One region of the Marinococcus halophilus genome, then DNA from elsewhere that is predicted to be linked to it. Evidence: predicted binding sites of a transcription regulator. Region 1 holds the regulator's gene; each other region holds the start of a gene.
What was found. Region 1 encodes LexA, which represses DNA repair genes until DNA is damaged. Its sites were predicted from a motif close to CGAACATATGTTCG; they were not measured.
Positions count from the first base shown of each region.

Region 2: a site for LexA is predicted at 1,134-1,147, ahead of B5066_RS06635 (DNA polymerase IV). Genes of this name have one in related genera too.
Region 3: a site for LexA is predicted at 3,995-4,008, ahead of B5066_RS03660 (YolD-like family protein). Genes of this name have one in related genera too.

Region 1 is NZ_FVZD01000006.1:1,491,483-1,497,628, reverse strand. It holds gene B5066_RS13690 (ABC transporter transmembrane domain-containing protein) at 1-147, opposite strand, end outside; gene B5066_RS13685 (YneF family protein) at 210-434, opposite strand; gene tkt (transketolase) at 634-2,622, opposite strand; gene B5066_RS13675 (DUF896 domain-containing protein) at 2,805-3,044, opposite strand; gene B5066_RS13670 (YneB family resolvase-like protein) at 3,113-3,772, opposite strand; gene B5066_RS13665 (hypothetical protein) at 3,800-4,042, opposite strand; gene lexA (transcriptional repressor LexA) at 4,201-4,827, shown strand; gene B5066_RS13655 (hypothetical protein) at 4,876-5,190, opposite strand; gene B5066_RS13650 (hypothetical protein) at 5,323-5,547, opposite strand; gene B5066_RS13645 (hypothetical protein) at 5,656-5,949, opposite strand; gene B5066_RS13640 (hypothetical protein) at 6,121-6,146, opposite strand, start outside.
Region 2 is NZ_FVZD01000006.1:103,861-110,006, forward strand. It holds gene B5066_RS06635 (DNA polymerase IV) at 1-1,059, opposite strand, end outside; gene B5066_RS06640 (MarR family winged helix-turn-helix transcriptional regulator) at 1,195-1,653, opposite strand; gene B5066_RS06645 (MBL fold metallo-hydrolase) at 2,143-2,958, shown strand; gene motB (flagellar motor protein MotB) at 3,007-3,765, opposite strand; gene motA (flagellar motor stator protein MotA) at 3,758-4,570, opposite strand; gene B5066_RS06660 (M15 family metallopeptidase) at 4,742-5,566, shown strand; gene prpB (methylisocitrate lyase) at 5,592-6,146, opposite strand, start outside.
Region 3 is NZ_FVZD01000005.1:244,697-250,842, reverse strand. It holds gene B5066_RS03685 (NAD(P)H-quinone oxidoreductase) at 1-60, opposite strand, end outside; gene B5066_RS03680 (nitric oxide synthase oxygenase) at 256-1,347, shown strand; gene B5066_RS03675 (four-helix bundle copper-binding protein) at 1,459-1,788, shown strand; gene aroA (3-phosphoshikimate 1-carboxyvinyltransferase) at 1,834-3,180, opposite strand; gene B5066_RS03665 (DUF3995 domain-containing protein) at 3,258-3,554, opposite strand; gene B5066_RS03660 (YolD-like family protein) at 3,623-3,964, opposite strand; gene B5066_RS03655 (6-phospho-beta-glucosidase) at 4,084-5,412, opposite strand; gene B5066_RS03650 (glycoside hydrolase family 1 protein) at 5,485-6,146, opposite strand, start outside.

The DNA of each region.
Region 1 (6,146 bases):
GTTCTGCTCAATGGCATCCACCACTACTCCGACCACATACGGCGGCAGAAGCGACAACAGCGCCACAATAATAAGCAGCAGGATCCCAAAGCTGTACTTGAACCGCTCCTGCCAGAAAAACCAGCGTAAATCCCAAAAAGCGCGCATCCGGTTGTCCTCCTCTCTATGGATAAAAAAGCACCCTCCAGAAGCTAGAAGGGTGCTGATCGTTATTTCTTATCTTGTTGTCGCTGCATTGCTTTCATCATTTGGTTGATCTTCTTCTGGGACGGATTCTGCCCCATCTGCATCATCATGACGCGCAGCATTTGTTCATTAATAGGAGGATTCTTTTTCAAGTAGTTCATCATCGTTTTTCTTGCGATAAAGAAACCGATGGCTATACCAACCAGTAAAATGACAATGCCGATAATTGTTAACCATAGCCAGCCCATGTGTCTTCTTACCCCTTTCCCGAATACCTAACATATATGTGTGTGTTGTTAGCGTCTCTAAACAGACCTTGTTTATTATAACGCATTCTTTTGGGTAAAGAAAGCATCGATTCGAAAGTCCCCGAGCCTGTTCCTCTGTTTTTCTTTCGGTTAAAAATAGGAGAAAGCAGCCCGCAGGCTGCTTTCTTCACAAACACTGCTATTTTTTGATCAGCTGTCTGGCTGCTTCGGCCACCTTGTCGGGGGTGAAGCCGTACTTTTCCACGACTTCCCCGCCCGGCGCGGACGCCCCGAAGCGGTCAATGCCGTACACGGCGCCCTCGGCGCCGACGTACTTGTACCAGCCGAAGGAGGAGCCCATTTCCACGGCCATCGCCGGCACGCCGTCCGGCAGCACCGAGCGGCGGTAGTCCTCGGACTGATGGTCGAAGGCGTGGAAGTTCGGCATGCTGACGACATTCACCGTCCAGCCGTCTTCCTGCAGCCGGGCTTTCGCGTCCACCGCGAGCGACACCTCGGAGCCGGAAGCGACGAGCAGCAGGTCCGGGCGCTCGGCCTGTTCGCCGATCACGTACGCTCCCTGGCGCACGCCTTCCACCGCTTTGTCCTTCGTGTCTTCGAGCGTTGGCACGCCCTGGCGGGTCAGCACCAGCGCCGTTGGCGTGGTTTCGCTCTCCATCGCCACGCGCCAGGCCGCGACCGTTTCGTTGCCGTCCGCCGGCCGGATCACGTTCAGGTTCGGAATCGCCCGGAGCGCGGCCAGCTGTTCCACCGGCTCGTGGGTCGGGCCGTCTTCGCCGACCGCGATGCTGTCGTGGGTGAACACGTGCGTGAGCGGAAGCTCCATGAGCGCGCTCAGGCGCAGGGCCGGCCGCAGGTAATCGGAGAACACGAGAAACGTCGAGCCGAAGGGCTTCAAACCGCCGTGCAGCTGGATGCCGTTCACAGCAGCGGCCATCGCGAATTCCCGGACGCCGAACCAGATGTTGCGCCCGGTGTAGTCGTAGCGGCTGAAATCGTTCTCCGCTTTGATCAGCGTTTTGTTGGAGCCGGCCAGGTCCGCCGATCCGCCGAACAGGGACGGCACCGCGGCCGCTACTTCCTGCAGCACATCACCCGACGCAGCCCGGGTGGCTGCTTTTTCATCGGTGAAGACCGGCAGCTTCGCGTCCCATCCGTCCGGGAGCTCGCCGGCGATCGCCTGCTCGAGTTCGCTGCCCAGTTCCGGATTGGCCTCTTTGTAGGAGGCGAACAGCTCGTTCCATGCCTGTTCGGCTTTCGCGCCGGAGGCTTTCACTTCCGCAAACAGCTCGGTCACTTCCGGCGGGACATGGAACGCGTCGTAGTCCCACTGGTAGGCTTCTTTCACCAGGTTGTATTCCTCATCGCCGATCGGCGCGCCGTGGGCCGCATTTGTGCCGCCTTTGTTCGGCGCCCCGTACCCGATCACGGTCTTCACTTCGATCATGGACGGTTTCGGGGACTGCTTGGCTTCTTCAATCGCTGCCTCGAGGGCCGCCACGTCGTTGCCGTCTTCGATCAGGATGGTATGCCAGCCGTACGCCTCGTAGCGCTGCAGCACGTTTTCCGAAAACGACTGGTTCAGGGCGCCGTCCAGGGAGACATCGTTGGAGTCATACAGCACCACCAGGTTGCCAAGCTGCAGGTGGCCGGCCAGCGACGCCGATTCGGAGGACACGCCCTCCATCAGGTCGCCGTCGCCGCAGAGCACGTACGTGAAATGGTCCACCACGGCGTGATCGTCCGTGTTGTACTTGGCCGCCAGGTGGCGTTCGGCCATCGCCATGCCGGTGCCCATGGCCAGTCCCTGCCCGAGCGGGCCGGTCGTTGCTTCCACGCCCGGGGTGTGGCCGTATTCCGGATGCCCCGGTGTTTTGCTTCCCCACTGGCGGAAGTGCTTGAGTTCGTCAAGCGACAGGTCGTAGCCGCTCAGGTGCAGCATGCTGTATAGAAGCATCGATCCGTGGCCGGCCGACAGCACGAAGCGGTCGCGGTTAAACCAGGACGGGTTGCCCGGATTATGGTTCATGGATTTGGTCCAGAGTGCGTAGGCCATCGGCGCGGCGCCCATCGGAAGCCCCGGGTGGCCCGACTGGGCTTTTTCGATGCTTTCGATGGACAACGTCCGGATCGTGTTAATTGCTAATTGTTCTGTGCTAATTGCCATGCATATGTCCCTCCACAGTATGTATTTTTATGGAAACCCGTGCCACTCAAGTGGCTCAGCAGGGGGTTCCGTGTACATGTACGTTTTTATGATAAAGGTTTTAAAACGATTACACAAGCGGGTTAGCGGAGAAAGAACAAAATCAAAAGGCCTGCTCTTTTTCAAGACCAGGCCTCCTTTTCTTAATGCCGGAAGCTGCGGTTCCGTCGTTTCACACGTTCAAGCTTGTTCGGAGTGACATCCGTGCCTTCTTCGTCCACCACTTTGACGTTTTCGAGCTGGTTTTTGAATGAAGAACGGAATTTGCTTAAATATTCTTGGCGCAGCGCGTGCTGTTCCTCTTCTTCTTCCGCTGTCAGCCCTGTCGATTTCTGACGTTTGGCCAACTCATTAATCCGGTCAATTTTTTCTTTCGAAAGCATAAGTTGCCTCCCTTAAATTGTGCGTTCCTTATTCATTATATTAAAAACCTGGCGCTCCCGCAAATAAATCACTGCTGCTCTGTTTCGGCCGCCTGCTTTTCGTGTTCTTTATAACGGCGGTGCACCGTCGCTTTGGAAATATCGTAGCCGAGGCCGCGGAGCGTAGAGGCAATATCTTTAAACGTCAGCTCCCGCTGCTTCAGTTTAACAATTTCTTCAATGGGCACTTCTTTTTTCTTTCGCCCGCCGCTCCGGTTCAGTCCGAAGTTTTCCTCCGGATGATAGCCGTTTTCCACCGCCCGCTGCATCCCCCGCTTAATTTTGAAATTATGGAGCCGGCGCTGGTGTTCTTCGACGATGGACAAAATATCCATAATCATATGGTCAGTATCCGCAATTTCGAGCTCTCCGTCCTCTTTTACCGTATAGATGAACGTGCCCCGTTTCTGCAGTTCGTGAAGCACGGCGATTTTGGCATTTCCACGTCCAAGCCGCGTATCGTCCGTGATTAACAGCGTATCCGCTTCGGTATCATCAAGAAGCTCAAACACGCGGAGAAGCCCGTCCCGTTCCACCGAATAGCTGCTTTCCTGTTCGGTAATGACCTGCTGCACAGCCCAGCCATTCGCGGCCGCAAGAGCCTCCAGCTCTTCCTGCTGCCTGGCAAGCGAGGACTGCTGTTCTTCTTTTTCCGTACTTACCCGGGCATAGATAATGCATGTTTTCATGTCTTTGCGGTCCTTTCCGTTCGGGTTTTACTGTTCGGGAGCGTCAAATGTCACTGTCCGTTCCCACGGCTCTTCCTGGTAGACTAACTTGTCTTTTAAAACCGGATGCTGTTCTTCATGGACGATTTCTGCCGGCCGGTCTGTATCCGTGCCGTCCAGCGTTTCCGGAGTGATTGAAGCGTCCGCTGAATATACCAGAAACATAAGCGCAAATGCAAACAAGGCAAGCATGGTCCAGTCCGTGGAAGTAAAAGTTTTTAGTTTATTCATGTGTGCGTTCCCCCTTAATGAGAATGTATGTTCTTATATTCATCCAGTATACCAGAATGCCTGTTCCCGTCAACAAAAATATTAGAACGGGTGTTTGCGTTTTTGTTCCCCTCATGCTATACTTTATTCAGAAAAATTCCTCAAAAGGAGGTGCGGAGATGAAGCTATCCAAGCGCCAGCAGCAAATTCTTGATTATATAAAAGAAGAAGTAAAAGAAAAAGGCTATCCGCCTTCGGTACGGGAGATCGGGGAAGCTGTCGGACTCGCTTCGAGTTCCACGGTTCACGGGCACCTCGCCCGCCTTGAAAACAAAAATCTAATCCGCCGCGACCCGACAAAGCCACGGGCGATTGAAGTACTTGAGCTTGAAGAACAGGGCAGCGAGCCGATTCACGAAAGCAAAGCCGTGTATGTTCCGGTCATCGGTAAAGTCACGGCCGGGGAGCCTATTACTGCGGTGGAAAATGTTGAAGAATACATCCCTCTTCCAGAGCGGATGGTGACCGATGAGGAGCAGGTCTACATGCTTACCATCCAGGGTGACAGCATGATTGAAGCCGGGATTTTTGACGGGGACCTTGTCGTTGTTCAAAAACAGCAGACCGCAGATAATGGCGATATCATTGTTGCAATGACAGACGAAATGGAAGCGACGGTTAAGCGGTTCTATAAAGAAGAAAACTTTATCCGGCTGCAGCCTGAAAATGCCACCATGGATCCAATTATTTTAGAAAACTGTACGATACTCGGCAGAGTCACCGGCGTTTTCCGCACCATCTTTTAATCCCATAAAACAGGGCGCCTGCACTGAATGCAGGCGCCCTGTTTTGTTCTATCTCCGAAAAGCAAGCGTCCGGTAATCCGTAATGATTTCGTCCTTTTCGATATCCCGGTCGGTTATTATTACCACCGTGGCTGCCGTAATGTTTTCCCGTTCAATAAATTCAAGCCCCCGGTGCCAGAGCCACTCATACACCGTCATCATGTCTACGCTGAGCTCATTTTTCTGGAGCGCTTCTGCCGTAATCTGCATCGACAGCAGCAGCTGACCGCGCTCAAAAATGTGGAGCACCGGTCCATTGAAATGTTCCGACTCTCCCGGGCTCCCTTCATACGGTCCCTGGTAAAAGTCAAGCAGGCGTGCCATCACGATTGCCCCCTTTAACGACTTCAGCACTGAGCTGTGCCCGAAGCTCGTTTTTCGATTGGTGAATTGTGATTCCTTTTCCCGGCGCCCTTCCTGCTAAACCCGAAATTTCACTGCCGCGCCTTCCGGAGGTTACTCGTCAAGCCATTCTTTAATCTGCTGTTTGTCGTTATCATCAAGGTTGCCTTCCTGGATCCAGTAGTTCACCAGCTTCATCATACCCTGCTTGGACAGTCCCACGCGGCTGCTGTCGGAGGGATGGCTGCTGATATCCGTTTTTCCGTACTGGTAAATGGAGACGTACGGCGCCTCCGCGTGGTTTAAATTGTGCAGGTCCTTTTTTTCAAAATGCAGCATGTGTATGCCCCTTTCTCTTTTCCGGAATGATTACAAATATGAGCCTGTATGCGCGCAAGCGTCTACCACAAAAAAGAGCCTCCCGGGAAGGAAAGCTCCGTTTAACCGCTACATGGATTTAGAATATGGTTTGTGACAGATCGAGTGATCGATCGTTTCATCGGACTCCCCGCTGTATACACAATCACAGGTGTCTAATACGTAAGTATGCTCTTTGGCGTGAATGACCTGACTTCCCTGATGAAACAGCAGTTTTTCATCGGCCGGCTGAAAATCACTCATCGAATGAAGCACCACTTCATAGCCGTCGGCGTATTCAATCACCTTGTAATGAATTTCATGACCGTCACTGCTGTACGTCACCTGCGGCTGCGTTCTGCATTTGAATTCCACTAAAGCCACTGTCATCCACCCCCTCTACTTATTTATACCACAGTTTTTTCCGTTCGAGAAGCCACCTGCCCGTTTTTTCTGAAAGAATTTCCCTGTCCGCGAGCGAAAAGCTCCTCCTGCGGCTCTCTCTGCCAGTTCTCCCCTTGTTTCTTCTATATAATAGAAGCAAAAAGCACCCTCTCAGATCGAGGGTGCTTCAAAATCCC
Region 2 (6,146 bases), 1.4 Mb from region 1:
ATCACTTTCGAGCTGCTGGAGGCTGAGGCTCAGGCCGCGGACCGGATAAAAGTTCCAATGCTTAAGAAAGAGGGAAGCAGCAGCTTTATAGAGGGCTTTACCGTCATTAATCGGTGCCGCCTGGGCGGCCTGCCGATGGAAATGAAAAGGTCTTTCGTTATCACGGCCTTCGGCTCCGACAGTGACTGTCCAACCGCTGAAGCCTTCAACCCGTGCCCGGCGCCCAACTTCTTCGCTCAGCTCGCGCAGCACCACCCGGATATCATCCCAGCTGGAGTAGTCACGTGGAAGCGTCATATGGTGGCCGACAGCCTTTCGGTGCGTATGAGTTCCGGGACTGACTGGGGAAGGGTCAATGCCGTGAGCTGTCTGCCAGAGCAGTTCACCGTTCAGTCCGAAACGGTGCCGCAGTTCTTCCACTGGATAGGCAGCGAGGTGGCCAGCCTTTCGAATGCCCATTTGGCGCAGGTGTTTTTCCATTCGCCGGCCAACACCAAACAGATGATTCACAGGGAGCGGCCAAAGCGTTGAAGCCAGCTGATCCTGGCTCAGGGTGAAAATTCCTTCTTCGGATTTTTTGGCAAAATGATCACAGGCCATTTTGGCCAGAACCTTGGTCGGTCCGATGCCAATGCGGGGGTAGACGCCGAACGCCCGAAGCAGGTGGCGGTTGATAAAAAGAGCCGCCTGCTCCGGGGTAGAGGCCGTATGCCTGTATGTATGCGTCATATCTGCAAAAAGCTCATCTACACTGTAAGGTTCTATCTTATCTGTGTACGCTTCAAGCGCCGCTGCAATTTGTACCGAAATTTTTAAATACAGCTCCATGCGTGGAGGGATAACAACGAGCGCAGGACATTTTTGCTGGGCCTGGCTGAGTGTTTCGGCCGTTTTTACACCTTCGCGTTTGGCGACAGGGCAGGCAGCCAAAATAACGCCGCTCCGGATCGACGGGTCGCCGGCTACAGCTGTTGGTTTATGCTGCAGATGGGAATAGTACAACTTTTCAACACTGGCGTAAAACGACTGCATATCGATTAGAAAAATAATCCGCTCCACAGCCCTTCCCTCCTTTGGTTGATAAAGCTATTTCTTCTTTTCCCTAAATTATACCTCAAAATATATATTTTAAACGAACAAATGTTCTGTTTAAGGTGAAAAAAACCGGAGCCCCGTTTAGCTCCGGCTTCTTGATTATGACGAGGGGAGGCCCCTTTTCTGTACGAGGGTGTTATTGAAACGCTCGAGCAGCTGGGCGAATTGATCGCGATCTTCCTTCTCCCAGTCGGCCAATAGGTTAGCATACATATGGATCCGTTCCTGCTTCAGTGTATTAATCGCCTCGATCCCTTCCCCTGTAATAAAAATCTGGTTGACCCGCTTATCGTGATGATCGGGACGGCGGGAAACGAGGCCCTTTTTCTCCAGGGAGTGGATCTGGCGGCTGAGTGTAGAGATATCAAGGAGAAAGTGATCAGCGAGTTCGCGAGCAGAACGGGGGCTCTGCTGGTGCAGTACTTGAAGAATCAAATAGGCAGAACGGTCCAGGCTGTTTGCCTGGCTGTCGAGTGTTCTTTTAAAATCTGCCCGGCGCATTAACGTTACCACGCCGGTCTCAATTAGTTCTAGCATTTCCTTGTCATGTTTATTCATCGGAGCCCCTCCAATTCCAATCGGTCTTTTTCTCTATTGTAATATAGATTAGGAGCGAAAAAAGAGATAAGCGCAAAACGAGTGTATATAAAACATAAATATTATGCGTTCTTTTCTAATCGGCCCGCTGCATAGCCCTTCTTTCAGCGTATTCAAGGCATTTTTCACAGACAAATACTTTTTCACCCTGCTTTGTGAAGTATGGACGCATATAGGAGGTCTTCGATCTGCAGTAGTAGCAGCGTTTTGAGAAAGAGAGGCTTCTTATCCATTGCTTTAGCAACAACATTTCCTCCTTTTGCAGTGATATATAGTTTCACGATAAGAGAAGGAGGGGATGAATGCGAACAATATGCTTATTAAAAACGAATGCCGTGATTTATATGTATTTATATAGTAATTCAATAAAATAATACTTTAATTCGTGAATGAAACCATCCATTTTCGGGAAAGAAACAATAAATGAAGACTAAGAAGAAGGTGATCAGCTTGGCAAAAAGACTAGACCGTGAACAATGGAGTGTATTTCAAAGCGAGCTTTATCAAACAAACACGACTGTCGTAGTGACAGATGATTTGATATTAATCACAGATCCTACGTGGCTTCCAGCTGAAATTGAAGAGATAAGGGAGTTTGTGGAGGAGCGGAGAAGTAATCAGCCTGTATATCTGCTGCTGACCCATTCAGATTTCGATCATGTTATTGGAGCCGGAGCGTTCCCCGAAGCGACTATTATTGCTTCCCGTGGATTTAACGCCAGATCGGATAAAGAAAACATTGTGCAGGAAATGAAAGAGTTTGACGAAACGTACTACATTCACCGCAATTACGATACCTCTTACCCGGACCCGGATATTATCGTTGACTCCGATGAGCAGGTGCTTGAGGAAGGAGAAACCAAAATTACTTTCTATCTGGCACCCGGCCACACTGTGGATGGGCTGGCGGCGGTCATAGAGCCTCTTGGTCTCTGTATTGCCGGAGACTATTTAAGCAATGTAGAGATCCCGATTATTGAATATCACAGCGAATCCTATCAATTTACGTTAAAGAAGCTGGATGAACTTTGGAATGACGGAAAGTACAGTACTGTAGTGCCGGGGCACGGGCTGGTGGCTTCGAAGCCCGAAGAAATAGAAAAACGACTCCGGGATTCAGAATGGTATATTGAAAAAACGAAAACATCGCTGGAAGACCCGTACGTAGAAAGCGCCATTTTTGCATTTATTGACCGCCACAAATTTGAAGCTCCGTTAAAGCAGGTGCATGAAAGTAATAAAGAACAATTAAAAACGGAAAGATAAAAAACTGGCTGCTCCGGGCAAGGGCAGCCAGTTTTCGTTTGAATTTTTTTATTCGGAGGACTCAGTTTGATTACGTGGAAGGATTAATACCTCTACACGCCTGTTTTGGGCCCGGCCTTCTGCAGTGTCATTCGAAGCAACCGGCTCAAACTCTCCAAACCCCTTGGCACTGAAATCTCTTGGATCTAGGTCGGGATTTTCGAGCACAATTTCCATGAAATGCACCGCTCTCATCACGCTGAGTTCCCAGTTTGTATTGAAGTCTGCATTTGCAATAGGAGTATCGTCCGTATGACCGCTGATAATAATATTGCGCGGGGGGTTTAGTACAAGCAATTCAGACATGTCCTCGGCCGTTTGAAGAGCTTCATCGCGTATTTCTGCTTCACCGACCTCGAATAAAATATTGTCCTTGATGGAAAGAAGCAGGCCGTCGTCGGAGAGCCGGGTCGTAAACTGGCCTTCAAGGCCGCGTTCATCAATAAATCCTTCGACCCTCTCCTGAAGCTCGGCAAGTTCGTTTTGATCTTCTGCTTCTTCGGTAACGGTGGGCGGGCTTTCATCAACGTTATCTTCGGCATTCAGCTCTTCGACAGAGCTTCCGGATTCATTAATGCCGCTTCCTCCAGTGAAAACAGAGTTAAACGATTCGGAGATTTGGTCAAATTTCCTGGCATCTACTTCGCTTGAGGCAAACAAAACAATAAAGAGGGCAAGCAGCAGGGTCAGCAGGTCTGCGTAGGGAAGAAGCCATGCTTCGCTGACATGCTCCTCCTCTTCTTTTTTCCGCTGCCGCCGCCTAGCCATTTTCGGTGCCTTCCTTCCACTCTGTTTCCTGGGCCGCTTCCATAATTTTTTCACGATCCTTTGCCGGAACATACATTAGAAGTTTTTGTTCAATCGTTTTTGGAGGCTGTCCTTCCTGAACCGATAATACGCCTTCGATCATGACACTGCGCACATGGATTTCATGCTTGGATTTACGCTTAAGTTTATTGGCAAAAGGGTGCCAGAGGACGTAGCCGGTGAAAATACCAAGAAGAGTGGCGACGAAGGCAGCACTGATCGCCTCTCCGAGTTTATCGATATCGGACATATCAGCTAGCGCCGCAATAAGGCCGACCACAGCGCCCAGAACGCCAAGTGTGGGAGCGTAGGTTCCTGCCTGGGTGAAAATGGACACCCCAGTTTGATGACGGGATTCGATTGCTTCAAGCTCTTCACTCATGATGTCACGGATGAAATCTGAGTTCTGGCCGTCCACAGCCATTGTCATACCATTACGAAGAAAGGGATCCTGGATGTCCTGAACATCGCCTTCGAGGGCCAAAAGACCTTCTTTTCTAGCTGTTTGGGCCCAGCTGGAGAACATAGGGACAAGCTGAGCGACATTCCATTCACTCTGATTTTTAAATAAAACGCCGAAAAGCTTCGGCACGTTTTTTAATTCGTCACCAGGGAAAGCAATCACTACGGTAGCAATCGTGCCTCCGAAAATAATTAATAAAGCGGCCGGGTTAAGCAAAGAAACGAGCTCCATCCCTTTAATGGCAATACCGCTCATAATAGCTGCAAAGGCTATAATAATACCAATGATTGATGCTTTATCCATACGTATCAATCCTTTATGTTTGATTCTACTGTTTATATCGGCACTCGGGATGCTAACATAAAGAAGGAAAGAAAAATCGTGAGGAAGTAAGGAATAATTAACTAGACGTGCAGTTTCATAAATACTAAAAGCATGAACGCTGTCCTAAACGGCAGGAGAGGGAGGCGCACAATGAAAAAATGGATGATCGCTGCTGGAACGCTGGGGCTGCTGGTCAGCGCAGGCTGTGCAAATAATGAGAGCGGGGAGAACGGGGCTGGTGGAAATGAGGAGTCCTCTTCAGGCTCCTCAGAGGAAAATACCGAAGAAAGTCAGGAAGATCCAGAAAACGGTTCAGAAGAAACGACAGATGCAAATAAAAATGACGGTCAGACAGAGCCAGGAGAGGCTCCGCCGGAGACGAGTGAAGAGGGGGATTTGAAGAATCCTTCGGCTATCGACGCATTAATCAACCGGGAGTATCACCTGCCGGCAGACTATGAACCAGAAAACTTAGTCATACCGGATGTAGCTTTCCCATTTGAGGGAGATCTTCAGAAAAAATACATGAGAGAGGAAGCGGCAGCGCAGCTTGAAAGCATGTTCGCAGAGGCTGAAGAGGAAGAAATTGAGCTTTCTGCTGTGTCGGGCTATCGTTCGTATGACCGGCAGGCAAGCATATTCGCAGCTAACGCGGAGGAAGACGGAGAAGAAGAAGCAAACAAATATAGTGCCAGAGCGGGGGAAAGTGAGCATCAGAGCGGCCTGGCGATGGATGTGAGTGCGTCCTCTGTCGGTTATTCGTTAACGACGGAACTTGGGGACACAGAAGAAGGAAAGTGGCTTGAGGAAAACGCCCATGAATACGGTTTTGTAGTTCGCTACCCAGAGGACAAAACGGAGATTACCGGCTACCAGTATGAACCGTGGCACGTGAGGTATGTGGGAGAAGACCTGGCTGAAAAGCTGCACGAAAATGATTTAGTAATGGAAGAGTATTACAGGGAAAACAAGTAAAGCCCGGGCGCCCCGGGCTTTATTTTTAATCTTCATCGATTGTCGGTAGTTCTGTTTTTGCGATCTTTTCATCAAGAGCTTCGTAATCGTAATAAGAAATGGTCCGGTACAGCTCTTCGCGTGTCTGCATATCTTCGAGCATAGCCTTCTGGGTACCTTTATCGTGAATTTCCTGAAATACCCGTTCAACGGCTTTGGCGGCGGCCCGCATTGAGGTAACCGGATAAATGATCATATTAAATCCCCATGATTCAAACTGATCCGCGTGGTAATACGGGGTGCGGCCAAACTCGGTCATGTTCGCAAGCAGCGGTGTACCAGAGAGGCTGTTCCCGGCACGGCGGAAGTCCTCCTCTGTGGAAAGTGCTTCTGGGAAAATGCCGTCTGCGCCGGCTTCCCGGTAAAGTGCCGCCCGTTCCATAGCTGCTTCTATACCTTCTACGCCCTTGGCGTCGGTGCGGGCAATAACGGCGAGCGTAGGGGCGACTTCTTTAATAACTTTAATTTTCTGCACCATTTCTTCGGCGGGGACTAATTTTTTTCCGTTTAGATGGCCGCATTTCTTGGGGAGGTCCTGATC
Region 3 (6,146 bases), on a different contig from region 1:
ACGGTCCTGAATCTGCAGTACCTCTGGCCCGCCGGTTTCTGTGGTAATTACTGCCTTCATTGCTATCACTCACTTTTCTTCAGTCTTCGCTTACAGTATTCGCTTCCTTAAAGCACGTGTCAACTCACAAGTTTATCTGTCGGTGCTACAGCTATTTATTACCCGGGAAATTGTTTTTGTAAGATTGATTTTTCGATAATAGCAGCTAATACCTTTATACTGAAAAAAAGGCAAAAGCTGAGGTGCAGACAAATAATGACCAATATCAAAGCATTAAAACAGGACGCATACACATTTTTGGAGCAGTATTACCGGGAAACAGACCAGCCCCTGGAAACATTTCAGGCGCGCTGGCAGGAGGTAGAGCAGGAGATTGAAGCCACCGGACATTATGAACATACGTTCGAAGAGCTATCATTCGGAGCGAAGGTCTCCTGGCGCAACAGCAACCGCTGCATCGGGCGGTTCTTCTGGAAAAGCCTGCAGGTTCTTGACTACCGGAACGTGCGTACTGGAGAGGAGGCGGCTGAAGCGCTCCACCACCATATTCGTTACGCAGAAAACGGCGGGAAAATTATTCCCACGATCTCTGTCTTTCCTTCTGTCAAAAACGGGCTGGAGCGGATGCGCATATGGAACTACCAGCTGATCCGATACGCCGGCTATGAGCAGGACGGGGAAATCATTGGCGACCCGCAGTCCGCTGCTTTCACAAAATACTGTGAATCACTGGGGTGGAAAGGGGCAGAAACATCATTTGACCTTCTTCCCCTGGTTATTCAGGTAAACGAAGGCGCCCCCCAGTGGTTTCCGTTAAAAGCCGAAGAAGTACTCGAAGTTCCGATTGCCCATCCGGATAGCAATGCTTTTTCCACACTCAATTTAAAATGGTATGCCGTGCCGATTGTTTCGGATATGAAAATGGAAATCGGCGGTATCACGTATACGGCCGCCCCGTTTAACGGCTGGTACATGGAAACGGAAATTGGCGCCCGGAACCTCGCAGACGAGGAGCGCTACAATATGCTTCCACGGGTTGCAGATGTGCTTGGCATCGACCGGACGTACGCGGGCAGTTTATGGAAAGACCGGGCGCTTGTCGAGTTGAACCGGGCCGTGCTTCATTCGTACAAAAAAGCAGGCGTCAGCATGGTGGATCATCACACGGCCTCTTCGCAGTTTAAACGATTCGAGCACCAGGAACAAAAAGCGGGCCGGGAAGTAACCGGCGACTGGACATGGCTGATTCCGCCGGTATCCCCTGCTGCTACTCATATTTTTCACAGCTCCTACCGCAATATCATGCACACGCCAAACTTCTTTTACCAGCAGCATCCCTATAAATAATGATCTAAAGAAGCAGGCAAAGCCTGTCTGCTTCTTTGTATTTTACGTTTGAATAAATACCCCTTCCGGGAACCCCTATACCAACACCTGATACTAGAAAGGATGATAAAGATGAACGCTGCCCAGAAGGAATGCCTCGAAGCCTGCATCGAATGTATGAAGCAGTGTAATCAATGCTTTAACGACTGCCTGCAGGAGGACGACGTGAAAATGATGGCCGAATGCATACGTCTCGACCGCGAATGTGCAGATATTTGCGCCTTGACGGCTAAAGCCATCCAGTCCAGCAGTCCATTGATGAAGGAGACCGCTCAGTTGTGTGCAGAGGCGTGCAAAGCATGCGGGGATGAATGCGCCAAGCACGACCACCAGCATTGCAAAGACTGCGCAGATGCCTGCTACCGCTGTGAAAAAGCCTGCCGGGAGCTTGCTGCCTCTTAATGCCATGCACGAAAGCCCTCTCCAAAAACAGAGAGGGCTTCTTTTTTATGAAAATTTAATCGGAACACCGGCTGCTTCAAACAAATCATAGAAGGTTGGACATGTTTTCGACACGCATCCCGGGTCTTCAATATAGATTCCGGGCACCTTCGCTCCCACTAGCGAAAGCGCCATAGCTACCCGGTGATCATCGTACGAATGAAGCGATACGCCGATCGGGGTGCCCGGATATACTTTCAGCCCATCCGAGTATTCATCCACACGGATGCCCATCTTCTGAAGCTCTGTACACGCTGCGTGGATGCGGTCGGATTCATGGTGACGAATATGCTCCACATCCCGGATGGTAATCGGCGCGTCAGCAAACGGAGCGAGCGCCGCAACAGTCAACGTCTGATCAGACATTTCCTTCATGCTGAGCTCAAACCCGCCTGACAGCTGTTCCGGGCCTGTAACTTCGATGTAGGTGCTGCCTTTTTCCACATGGCAGCCCATTTTTTCAAACACGTCCACCATACCTATATCCGGCTGGTTCGTGTCCATTGTTAAATTATTAATACGGACCGTTCCGGCTGTCAGCGCTGCCAATGCCATAAAATAACTGGCCGTCGAAGCGTCTGCTTCAAGCGCCATGCTCCGGCCTTGAAAATTCTTTGCCGGCACCTGCATGTCGGTTAAATCCTCATTGTACGTGACCGGGACGCCGAACTGATTCATTAAATCGAGCGTAATGTGCACGTAGGCATGCTGCACAATGTAATCCGGGATTCGGATACGCAGGCCTTCCTGTGTACAAGCGCCCGTCAGCAGCAGGCCGCTGATAAACTGGCTCGATAATTTACCGGAAATGGTTACTTCTTTTCCAGGCAGCCCGCCCGCGTGAATTTCAAGCGGATAGAATCCTTTTTTATCTATGTAATGAACGTCTGCCCCGAGCTCCTCAAGGGCTTCCATCAACGGCTCTACTGGTCGTTCGCTCATTCGCTTGCTCGCTTCAACCTTGTAAACGCCGTTTCCGGCTGCTGCAAGCGGGCCTGGAAGAAAACGGGCCGTGGTGCCGGCTGCGCCAATATAGAGCTCGGCTTCCTCCTCGGGCCACCGGCCCCCGCATCCGTGAAGGGTGACCGTATCTCCGTCCACTTCGGATTTCACGCCAAGCGCACGCAGAGCGCCAAGGCACCAGTACGAGTCATCGCTTTTTAAAATTCCGGCCAGCGTGGACGTGCCTTCTGCCAGTGCTGCCATAATCAGCGCCCGGTTTGTAAAGCTTTTACTGCCCGGCACTGTTAAAGAGGTCTGAATCGAGCCGGGCGAAACTGGAGACACGTGCACCTTGTCTACATCCGTTAATGAGGCCCACGGCGAGCGGGCCCGAAAATCTGGTGTACTCATTAAGCATCCGTCCTCTACATCTTTTTCTACATTACACCATGAACCAGTACCGTGCGCAACCAGCGTTTTTTGAAGATCTACACCACACCGGTAAGTGCCGGGCTGACCATAAACCAGAGCAGCAGCACTGCCATAATAATCCAGCCGCTCAGCTTCATCCATCCCGGCTCACGGCGCGAAAAAGCAATCATGCTCATGAATGCACTGAGCGCAAGCAACAGAATGCCAATCGTCAGCAGCGACCCAAATAACGGCACAAAGGGGCTGTTGTCGGGAAGAGAAAATACGGCAGACACAATGACAGATACAGCAATCAGTCCGACGCCTCCCAGGGAAGACGTTAAGGAAATTCTGCTGAATTTTTTATCCTTCATTTCATTCGCTCCCTTTTGGTTTCTTTTCTTGTCTTCCTTTCCCTTACGCCTATTTCAAAAACGTGCTTTTACGTTTCCACATCCATAATGTCCTGCACGCCTACATACTGGATGCCCCCGCCTGCTTTCATTTTTATTGTTTTATTTAATGCATCAAGATGGAGGATCTTTCCCCTCATTTTTATTTCCGCATAAGGGTCAAACACGTGAAGCGTTACTGTCGAGCCGGACACCAGAGCGTCCTGAAGACGGCGGGAAAACTCTTCAAGCTGCTGCTCATCCCAAACGGGCCTGAACTTCATCCGGTCTTCTTTTTGATGACGCAGCCACATTTCCCGGTGTTCCGGCAGAATCATCCGGCTGGATTCCCAGCGCATATTCGACCCCGGGGTCAACTTGTTTTCTTTCATCCATAACGCCTCCCTTTGTTTCAGTATACACGAACATTTGTTCTTTTTGTGCTTTATCTTTAAAAACAGGAACTTTTCTCTAACAAAAAAGGCCCCCGCTTCAGGAGACCTTCACTGCTTCATACCTTTTCGCTTTGAAAGAACTGCGGCAGATGCTCCCGATGGGCTTCGAGCATGTCATCAAGTATCTGCTTTGCTTTTGTATCAGACGGAACGAGAGGATTAATCGTCATGGCCAGAAGAGCTGTTTCGTAATTTCCCGTTACCGCCGCTTCGGCAGCGACCCGTTCAAACGATTTGATCTGCTGCACCAGTCCGTGGACAGCTACCGGCAGCTCATCAACAGCAATCGGCCTCGGGCCATCTTTGGTAATAACGGAGCTGATTTCCACCGCTGACTCCGCCGGTATACCGGCAACAGCGCCACGATTCCTCGTATTGACTGGCTGAATATCCCGGGTGTCATTATAGATTGAATTGATCAGGCTGCAGGCCGCTTCGCTGTAATAGGCCCCGCCGCGTTGTTCCAGCTGCTCCGGCTTTGTCCGGAGCGTTTCATCAGCATAGAGGGCAAACAGCTCCTCCTCCACCCCCTGGACGACCTCAGCCCGGGTGCCGGTTTCCTCGGCAGCTGCCTGTTCCTCGGCCAGCATTTCTTCTGTTTTATAGTAGTACCGGTGATACGGGCATGGCAGCACCTGCAAAGCCCGGATAAATTCGGGCTCCCACCCGAGTGCCGCAATATTTTTCATGGTGGAAACGTTCGCCGGATCCGCTACTGCTTCGAGCGCCTGCTGCTTTATATCGTTGCCATCGAGATAGATATTAAGTCCGTAAACCATATGGTTCAGTCCGGCAAAATCAATACGTACACGGTCGCCGTCTACTCCAAGCGCTTCAGCCACTCCCATCTGCATTCCCACCGGGACGTTGCAGAGGCCGACAATGCGTTCATGGTTCGTATAGCGCAGCACCGCTTCTGTCACCATGCCAGCCGGATTCGTAAAGTTCACAAGCCACGCATCCGGGCACAGCCGCTCGATGTCATGCACAATGTCAATAATAACTGGAATGGTCCGCAGTCCTTTAAACAGCCCGCCCGGCCCGTTCGTCTCCTGGCCGATCACGCCGTAGGAAAGCGGGATCCGCTCATCCTTCGCCCGGGCTTCAAGCATGCCAACCCGAAACTGAGTGGTGACAAAGTCCGCGCCCGGCAGCGCTTCCTCCCGGCTGTAGGAAAGGTGCACGGTCATATCGATACCCGCTTCAGCTGCCATACGCTGGGCGAGTTTTCCTACGATCTCCAGCTTTTCTTTTCCTTCCGGAATATCCACGAGCCACAGCTCTTTCACCGGCAGTGCGTGATGCCTTTTAATAAATCCCTCCACGAGCTCAGGCGTATAGCTCGAGCCCCCGCCGATCGTTACAATCTTAATACCTTTCTTCATCGTCTCGCTCCTTTTTTCTGCGTGTTTCTATACAGACCAGGCCGCCTGCGGATAGACAGACGGCCCGTAATGCTATTTTTCAAATCCGTTATTTTTGTGGACGGCAGTGATCCAGTAGGCACTCTTTTTCGGCGTACGCTCCTGCGTGTCGATATTGACGGAAAAATAGCCGTAGCGGTTTTTGTAGGCATTCATCCACGACCAGTTGTCGATAAACGACCAGAGATGATACCCTTTGGCATTAGCCCCCTCTTCGATAGCCCGGTGCAGCCATTCAAGATGGTCCTGGATGAACTCAATACGGTAATCGTCCTGAATCATGCCGTTTTCCATAAAACGGGCCTCGTCCTGGACCCCCATCCCGTTTTCAGAAATGAACGACGGAATATTTCCGTAGTTATCACGGAGATTGATCATAATGTCGTATACACCTTTCGGGTAAATCTCCCATCCACGATAAGGGTTCATTTTCCGGCCAGGCATTTCGTAGTGGTCAAAAAACCATTCGGGTAGTATCGGAGCACCCGGGTTCGGCAGGTTTTCCTTCGCTTTGACCCGGCGCGGCTGGTAATAGTTCACGCCCAGCAGGTCGACTTTCCCCTCTTTAATCAGTTCTTTGTCTCCGCTCTCGGTATCCGGAAGCACTCCGTGCTCTCCGAGCAGGTCAATCAGCTCCTGAGGATACTCCCCGAGCACTGTGGGATCGAGAAAGCTCCGGTTAAAAAATAAATCGG